One region of the Streptomyces sp. NPDC088785 genome, then DNA from elsewhere that is predicted to be linked to it. Evidence: riboswitches for the same ligand, from Rfam matches in the RefSeq annotation. Region 1 holds a riboswitch; each other region holds the start of a gene.
What was found. Region 1 has a riboswitch for thiamine pyrophosphate ahead of thiO (glycine oxidase ThiO). Riboswitches for the same ligand answer to the same signal wherever they lie in the genome.
Positions count from the first base shown of each region.

Region 2: another riboswitch for thiamine pyrophosphate. It lies ahead of ACIP5K_RS28585 (thiamine ABC transporter substrate binding subunit); the one in region 1 lies ahead of thiO (glycine oxidase ThiO).
Region 3: another riboswitch for thiamine pyrophosphate. It lies ahead of thiC (phosphomethylpyrimidine synthase ThiC); the one in region 1 lies ahead of thiO (glycine oxidase ThiO).

Region 1 covers NZ_JBIVKH010000002.1:637,207-639,463, forward strand. The annotation lists gene thiO (glycine oxidase ThiO) at 1-1,114, opposite strand, end outside; TPP riboswitch at 1,112-1,225, opposite strand; partial or broken gene ACIP5K_RS08535 (hypothetical protein) at 1,279-1,614, shown strand; gene ACIP5K_RS08540 (NAD(P)/FAD-dependent oxidoreductase) at 1,718-2,257, shown strand, end outside.
Region 2 covers NZ_JBIVKH010000013.1:132,405-134,661, forward strand. The annotation lists gene ACIP5K_RS28585 (thiamine ABC transporter substrate binding subunit) at 1-801, opposite strand, end outside; TPP riboswitch at 883-1,001, opposite strand; gene rlmN (23S rRNA (adenine(2503)-C(2))-methyltransferase RlmN) at 1,026-2,132, opposite strand.
Region 3 covers NZ_JBIVKH010000003.1:252,918-255,174, forward strand. The annotation lists gene thiC (phosphomethylpyrimidine synthase ThiC) at 1-1,027, opposite strand, end outside; TPP riboswitch at 1,020-1,175, opposite strand; gene ACIP5K_RS11750 (YibE/F family protein) at 1,247-2,257, shown strand, end outside.

The DNA.
Region 1 (2,257 bases):
CGGTGACCAGGACGTGCGCCAGGGCGTCGCCGGTGACCGGCGTGAGCAGCACTCCGTTGCGGTGGTGACCGGTGGCGAGATGCAGGCCCGGCAGCGCGGTCGGACCCAGCAGCGGGGCGTTGTCGGGGGAGCCGGGGCGCAGGCCCGCACGCGTCTCCGTCAGCGGCAGCTCGGTGATGCCGGGCACCAGCTCGTGGGCGTCGCGCAGCAGCTCGTACACCCCGCCCGCCGTGACCGTGGTGTCCCAGCCCAGCTCCTCGGTGGTCGCGCCGACCACCAGTTCGCCGTCGACCCGCGGCACCAGATAGACGTGGCTGCCGCGGACCACGGCGCGCACGGTGCGGCTCAGGAACGGCGCGTACCGCCGCGGCACGGTCAGCCGCAGCACCTGCCCCTTGACCGGGCGCACCGGCGGCAGCACCTCGTCGGGGACGCCCGCGAGCTGCCCGCTGCGGCTGCCGGCCGCCAGCACCACCTGGGCGGCGTCGAGCTCCGTGCCGTCGGCGAGGGTGACCCCGCGGGCCCGGTCCCGGGCGACCCGCAGCCGCTCGGCCCACGTCCGGTGCAGGACCACACCGGCCCGCCCGCAGGCCGTCAGCAGGGCGCTCGCGAGCCTCCTCGGGTCGATCTGGTGGTCACCGTCGACCCGCAGGCCCCCGCGCACGCCCGGCGCGAGCATCGGCTCCAGGCGGCGGCACTCACGGCCCGACAGCCACGCGGACTCCAGCCCCGACTTCGTCTGGAGCGCGTGCAGTTCGCGCAGGTGCGCCCGGTCGTCGGCGTCGAGCGCGACGGCGAGCGTGCCGCACGCGCGGTAGCCGAGGTCCTGGCCGCTCGCCTCGGACAGCTCGGCGACGAACCGCGGATAGCGGCGCGCCGAGGCGACGTTCAGGCCCAGCAACGTCTGCTCGCCGTAGTGCAGTTCCGTGACGGCGGCCAGCATCCCGGCCGCCACCTGGGCGGCCCCGCCGCCCGGCTCGGGGTCGACGACCGCGACGGACAGCCCGCGCTGGGCGGCCCGCCACGCGGTGACCAGACCGATGATGCCGCCCCCGACGACGAGGACGTCGGTGGCGGGAGGCTTCTTCGAAACCCCCGATGAGGTACGCGACATGGGCGTCCAGCCCCTCCCTTCGCCGGCATGACCCGGATCAGGTTCGTACGGTCGGAGGCCGTCCCAGCCTCCCTCTCAGCCCGCTGCGTACGGGCTCCCGCGAGTGCTCTACGGTGGCCACCCTAGCCCTTCGGTCCCCGCGCAAGTAAAGGGAGCCCTCGCCCGTGGCCCGCTCGCTCGACGGTCTCGTCCTCGCCCCGGTCGCCGACCAGGCGCCGGGCCAGGTGGGGACCGGCACCCGCTTCGCCTACCACGAGGACGACGGCCGGATCTGGGCCGACTACCGGGGCGGCGACATCGTCCGCGGGCACCTCGTGGGCACCCGCTCCGGCGACCGCCTGGACTTCCGCTACGTCCAGCTGAGGACCGACGGGACCACGTCCTCGGGCCACTGCCGCTCCGTCGTGTCCGACCTGCCCGACGGGCGGGTACGGCTCGACGAGACCTGGCGGTGGGAGTCCCAGGAGGGCCGCGGGACCAGCGTCGTCGAGGAGATCGCACCGGTCGCCGGTTTCAAACCCGGTGACACGTGTGCAGGACGTCACGGCGCCCGTGTGGCCCGCTCCGCTGACTGACGCAAGATCAGGTGCCTAAGGTGATCCCGTGAGCGAGCAGCAGAGCGGGACCACGGCTTCGGCGCGACGGCGCGTCGTCATCGTCGGCGCGGGCATGGCCGGAGTGCAGACGGCGGTGGCCCTGCGCGAACAGGGCTTCCCCGGCACGGTCACGCTGATCGGCGCCGAGCCCCACCAGCCCTACGACCGGCCGCCGCTGTCCAAGGCGGTGCTGCTCGGCAAGGCCGAGGGCTCCGCCTTCGACGTCGACTTCGAGGCGCTCGGCGTCGGCCTGGAGCTGGGCCGCGAGGTCACCGGCCTGCGCCCCGGCGACCACGCGCTGGACACCGACCGGGGCCCCGTCCCGTACGACGTCCTGGTCGTCGCCACCGGCGCCGAACCGGTCCGCCTGCCGCACACCGAGGGCGTGCCCGGCGTGCACCTGCTGCGCACCCTCGACGACGCCGCGCGGCTGCGGCCCGTCCTCGCCGAGCAGCACGACGTGGTCGTCGTCGGAGCGGGCTGGATCGGCGCCGAGTTCGCCACCGCCGCGCGCGAGGCCGGCTGCCGGGTCACCGTCGTCGAGGCG
Region 2 (2,257 bases), on a different contig from region 1:
CTTCGCCACGCCGACCGGCGAGGTCTTCGGCTGCGGGTCGGCGTAGATGGCCTCGACCGGCGGCGAGGACGCGTAGCTCACGACGAGCGGCCGGTCGCCGCCGGCCTTCTTCCCGCCGGCGCTCCCGCTGAACTCCTCGTTGTAGGCCTGCTCCCAGCCGTCGACGACCTTCACGCCGTTGGCCTTGAGCTTCTTCCAGTACGCCTGCCAGCCGTCGTCGCCGTACCGCGCGGCCGTACCGAGCAGGAAGCCGAGGCCGGGCGAGGAGGTGGACGCGTTCTCGGTGACGAGGAGGTTCTTGTACGCGGGCTCGGCCAGGTCGGCGAAGGAGGCCGGCGGGGTCAGCCGGTGGTCGGCGAAGTACTTCTTGTCGTAGTTGACGCAGATGTCGCCGGTGTCGATCGGCGTGACCCGGTTCCTGCCCGCGTCGAGCTGGTAGCGGCGCTCGACCTGGTCCAGGCCCTTGGCCTTGTACGGGGCGAAGACGCCGTTGTCGAGGGCGCGGGAGAGCAGGGTGTTGTCGACGCCGAAGAAGACGTCGCCCTGCGGGTTGCCCTTGGACAGGATGGCCTTGTTGACGGCCTGCCCGGCGTCGCCGTCCTTGAGGACCCTGACCCGGTAGCCGGACGACTTCTCGAAGTCGGCGAGCACGTCCTTGGAGACGGCCCACGAGTCGTGGCTGACGAGCGTGACGGTCTTGGAGCCGCCGCCCCCGCCCGCGGTGTCCGAGGACGACCCGCACGCGGACAGCGAGACCAGGCCGAGGCCGACCGCCACGGCCACGTATGTCTTCTTGCTCACTTGGTTTTCCTCCTGGGGGTGTCCAGGAAGAGACGCGGCCCTGCCCGGGGACCTCGACGGTCCCGGGGCAGGGCGCAACAGCTTGAGTGGTGACCGAACTTCCTACCCAGAATGACCTGGGCAAGGTTCAGAGGGTCTGCGGCCCGCCATGTGTCTGGCTACCGCACTCTCAGCGCTGTGGCGCTCCCCTGTCGGAATATGAAGATGTGTGTACGGGTCCCAGGCTACCGCTCGGTCGCGGCGAGCTGGCCACACGCCCCGTCGATCTCCTGACCGCGGGTGTCGCGGACGGTCACGGGCACCCCGTGCGCGGCGATGGCCTCGACGAACGCCTTCTCGTCCTCGGGCCGCGACGCCGTCCACTTCGACCCGGGCGTCGGGTTCAGCGGGATGAGGTTGACGTGCACCGGCTTGCCGCGCAGCAGCCGGCCGAGCCGGTCACCGCGCCACGCCTGGTCGTTGATGTCCCGGATGAGCGCGTATTCGATGGAGAGCCGGCGCCCGGACTTGGCCGCGTACTCCCATCCGGCGTCGAGGACCTCGCGCACCTTCCACCGGGTGTTGACCGGTACGAGGGTGTCGCGCAGCTCGTCGTCGGGCGCGTGCAGCGAGATGGCGAGCCGGCACTTGAAGCCCTCGTCGGAGAACCGGTGGATCGCGGGCACGAGCCCCACGGTCGACACGGTGATCCCGCGCTGGCTCAGCCCGAGGCCGTCCGGCTCGGGGTCGGTGAGCGCGCGAATGGACTGCACGACCCGCTTGTAGTTGGCGAGCGGCTCGCCCATCCCCATGAACACGATGTTGGACAGCCGCGCGGGACCGCCCGGGATCTCCCCGTCGCGCAGGGCGCGCATCCCGTCGACGATCTGGTGCACGATCTCGCCGGTCGACAGGTTCCGGTCGAGGCCGGCCTGCCCGGTGGCGCAGAACGGGCAGTTCATCCCGCACCCGGCCTGCGACGAGATGCACATCGTCACCCGGTCCGGGTACCGCATGAGGACCGACTCGACGAGCGTGCCGTCGAACAGGCGCCACAGCGTCTTGCGCGTGGTGTCCTGGTCGGTCGACAGGTGCCGCACGACGGTCATCAGCTCGGGCAGCAGCGCCTCCCGCAGCTTCTCGCGCGACGCGGCGGGGATGTCGGTCCACTGCTCGGGGTCGTGCGCGTACCGCGCGAAGTAGTGCGTCGACAGCTGCTTGGCACGGAACGGCTTCTCGCCGACAGCGGCGACAGCCTCCTTCCGCTCCGCAGGAGTCATATCGGCAAGGTGCCGCGGCGGCTTCTTGGCTCCGCGGGGGGCGACAAAGGTGAGTTCTCCGGGCTTAGGCATGGCTGTACCAGTGTCGCAGATGGATGGGGGTGACCTGGGGCCGTCGCGCTGGGGGCCGGTCACTGTCGGTCGCCGGTGGTCGCGGACGCACGACTTCGGAGTCCCGACCCGCTCGGCTCATCCAT
Region 3 (2,257 bases), on a different contig from region 1:
CCTCGAAGTGCTCGTAGAGGAAGCTCTCCCTGTGGTGCGCGAGGCACCAGGCGGCCATGATCGAGCCGCCGCGCGAGACGATCCCGGTCTTGCGGTTGGCCGTCAGCGGGACGTACGGCAGGCGGACCCCGGCGTGCACGGTCATGTAGTCGACGCCCTGCTCGGCCTGTTCGACGACCGTGTCCTTGTAGATCTCCCAGGTCAGCTCCTCGGCCCGGCCGTCGACCTTTTCGAGGGCCTGGTAGAGCGGCACGGTGCCGATCGGGACGGGGGAGTTGCGCAGCACCCACTCGCGCGTGGTGTGGATGTTGCGGCCGGTGGAGAGGTCCATGACGGTGTCGGCGCCCCAGCGGGTCGCCCAGGTCATCTTCTCCACCTCCTCCTCGATGGACGAGGTGACGGCGGAGTTGCCGATGTTGGCGTTGACCTTCACCAGGAACCGCTTGCCGATGATCATCGGCTCGATCTCCGGGTGGTTCACGTTCGCGGGCAGCACGGCGCGGCCCGCGGCGATCTCCTCGCGGACGATCTCGGGCGCGACGTTCTCCCGGAGGGCCACGAACTCCATCTCCGGGGTGATCTCGCCCCGGCGTGCGTACGCGAGTTGGGTCACCGCCTGCCCGGCGCGGCCGCGGCGCGGCTGGCGCGGGCGGCCGGGGAAGACCGCGTCCAGGTTGCGCAGTCCGCCGCGCGGCGAGGTGTGCTTGATGCCGTCGTCCTCGGGGCGGACGGGGCGTCCCGCGTACTCCTCGGTGTCGCCGCGGGCAATGATCCAGTTCTCCCGCAGGGGGGCCAGCCCCCGGCGGACATCGGTGTCGACGGTCGGATCGGTGTACGGGCCCGAGGTGTCGTACAGCGTGACCGACTGCCCGTTGGTGAGATGCACCTGACGGACCGGCACCTTGAGGTCGGGGCGCGAGCCCGCGGGGCCCGTCACGTATCCCTTGTGCCAGCCGATGGACTTCCCGGCCTCCCCGGGGTTCTCACCCTGGTCGAAGGCAGGCGTGCGTGCGTCCGTTGTGGTCATGAGACCTACTCCCTACGCCGGCATTACCCGGTAACAGGTTCGGCGGTCGACGCAGCCGTCCTCATCCGCGTGTTTCACGTGAAACACGCCGTGTGATGAAGGTCAGCGCCCTCTCAGCCCGGTGCTCCGAGCTCCCGCGTGTGCAAAGGTGCCTCCACGCTAGCGCCCCTTCGGACGCGTTGAACAGAGGGCCCCCGTCGTTCTTGCGATGATCGGTCGGTGACCAGCACCCAGCAGCCGCCTCCGCCGCCCTCGCCGCCCCATGGACACGGCCCGTCCGAGGGAGGGCACGGCCACTCCCACAGTCACGGGCCGGCGGCCCCGGTCTCCCGGCACCTGCGGAAGGTCATCGCGGCGGTCCTGATCCCGTTCTCCGTGGCGGTGGTGGTGGGCCTCGCGGTGCTGTGGCCCGGCGGCGCGCCGTCCCACCAGCGCACGGGGGTCGGCTTCGACCGGCAGACGCAGCAGGCCACGGTGGCCGCCGTCGAGAAGGTCTCCTGTGCGTCCGTGAACGCCTCGGGGAACGCCCCGGCCGGTGACGCCTCCACGGCCGAGGGGTCCGCCGCGCGGCAACAGGCCCGCGGCACCTGCGAGAACGCGACGATCCGGATCAACACCGGCAAGGACAGGGGCCGTACGTTCACGGAGGTCGTCCAGCCGGACTCGCCACGGCAGTTGCGCGGGGGCCAGAAGGTGATCGTGGCCTACGCGCCGGACGCCCCGGAGAATTTGCAGTACTCGGTCACCGATGTGAATCGCAAGATCCCGATGGTGCTGCTGGCCGGGATCTTCGCCCTGGCCGTGGTGCTGGTCGGGCGGCTGCGGGGCGTCATGGCGCTGGTCGCGCTCGCGGTCAGCTTCCTGGTGCTGACGCTCTTCATCCTGCCCGCGATCCTCCAGGGCTCGAATCCCCTGGTGGTGGCGGTCGTCGGGGCCAGCGCCATCATGCTGATCGCCCTCTACATGTGCCACGGCCTGTCGGCGCGGACCTCCGTCGCCGTCCTGGGCACCCTGGTCTCCCTGGTGCTGATCGGGCTGCTGGGCTCGCTGTTCATCGGCTGGGCCGCTCTGACCGGCAACACGGACGACAACACCGGCCTGATCCACGGGCTGTATCCGGACATCGACATGAGCGGGCTGCTGCTGGCCGGCGTCATCATCGGCTCGCTCGGCGTGCTCGACGACGTGACCGTCACCCAGACGTCGGCGGTCTGGGAGCTGCACGAGGCC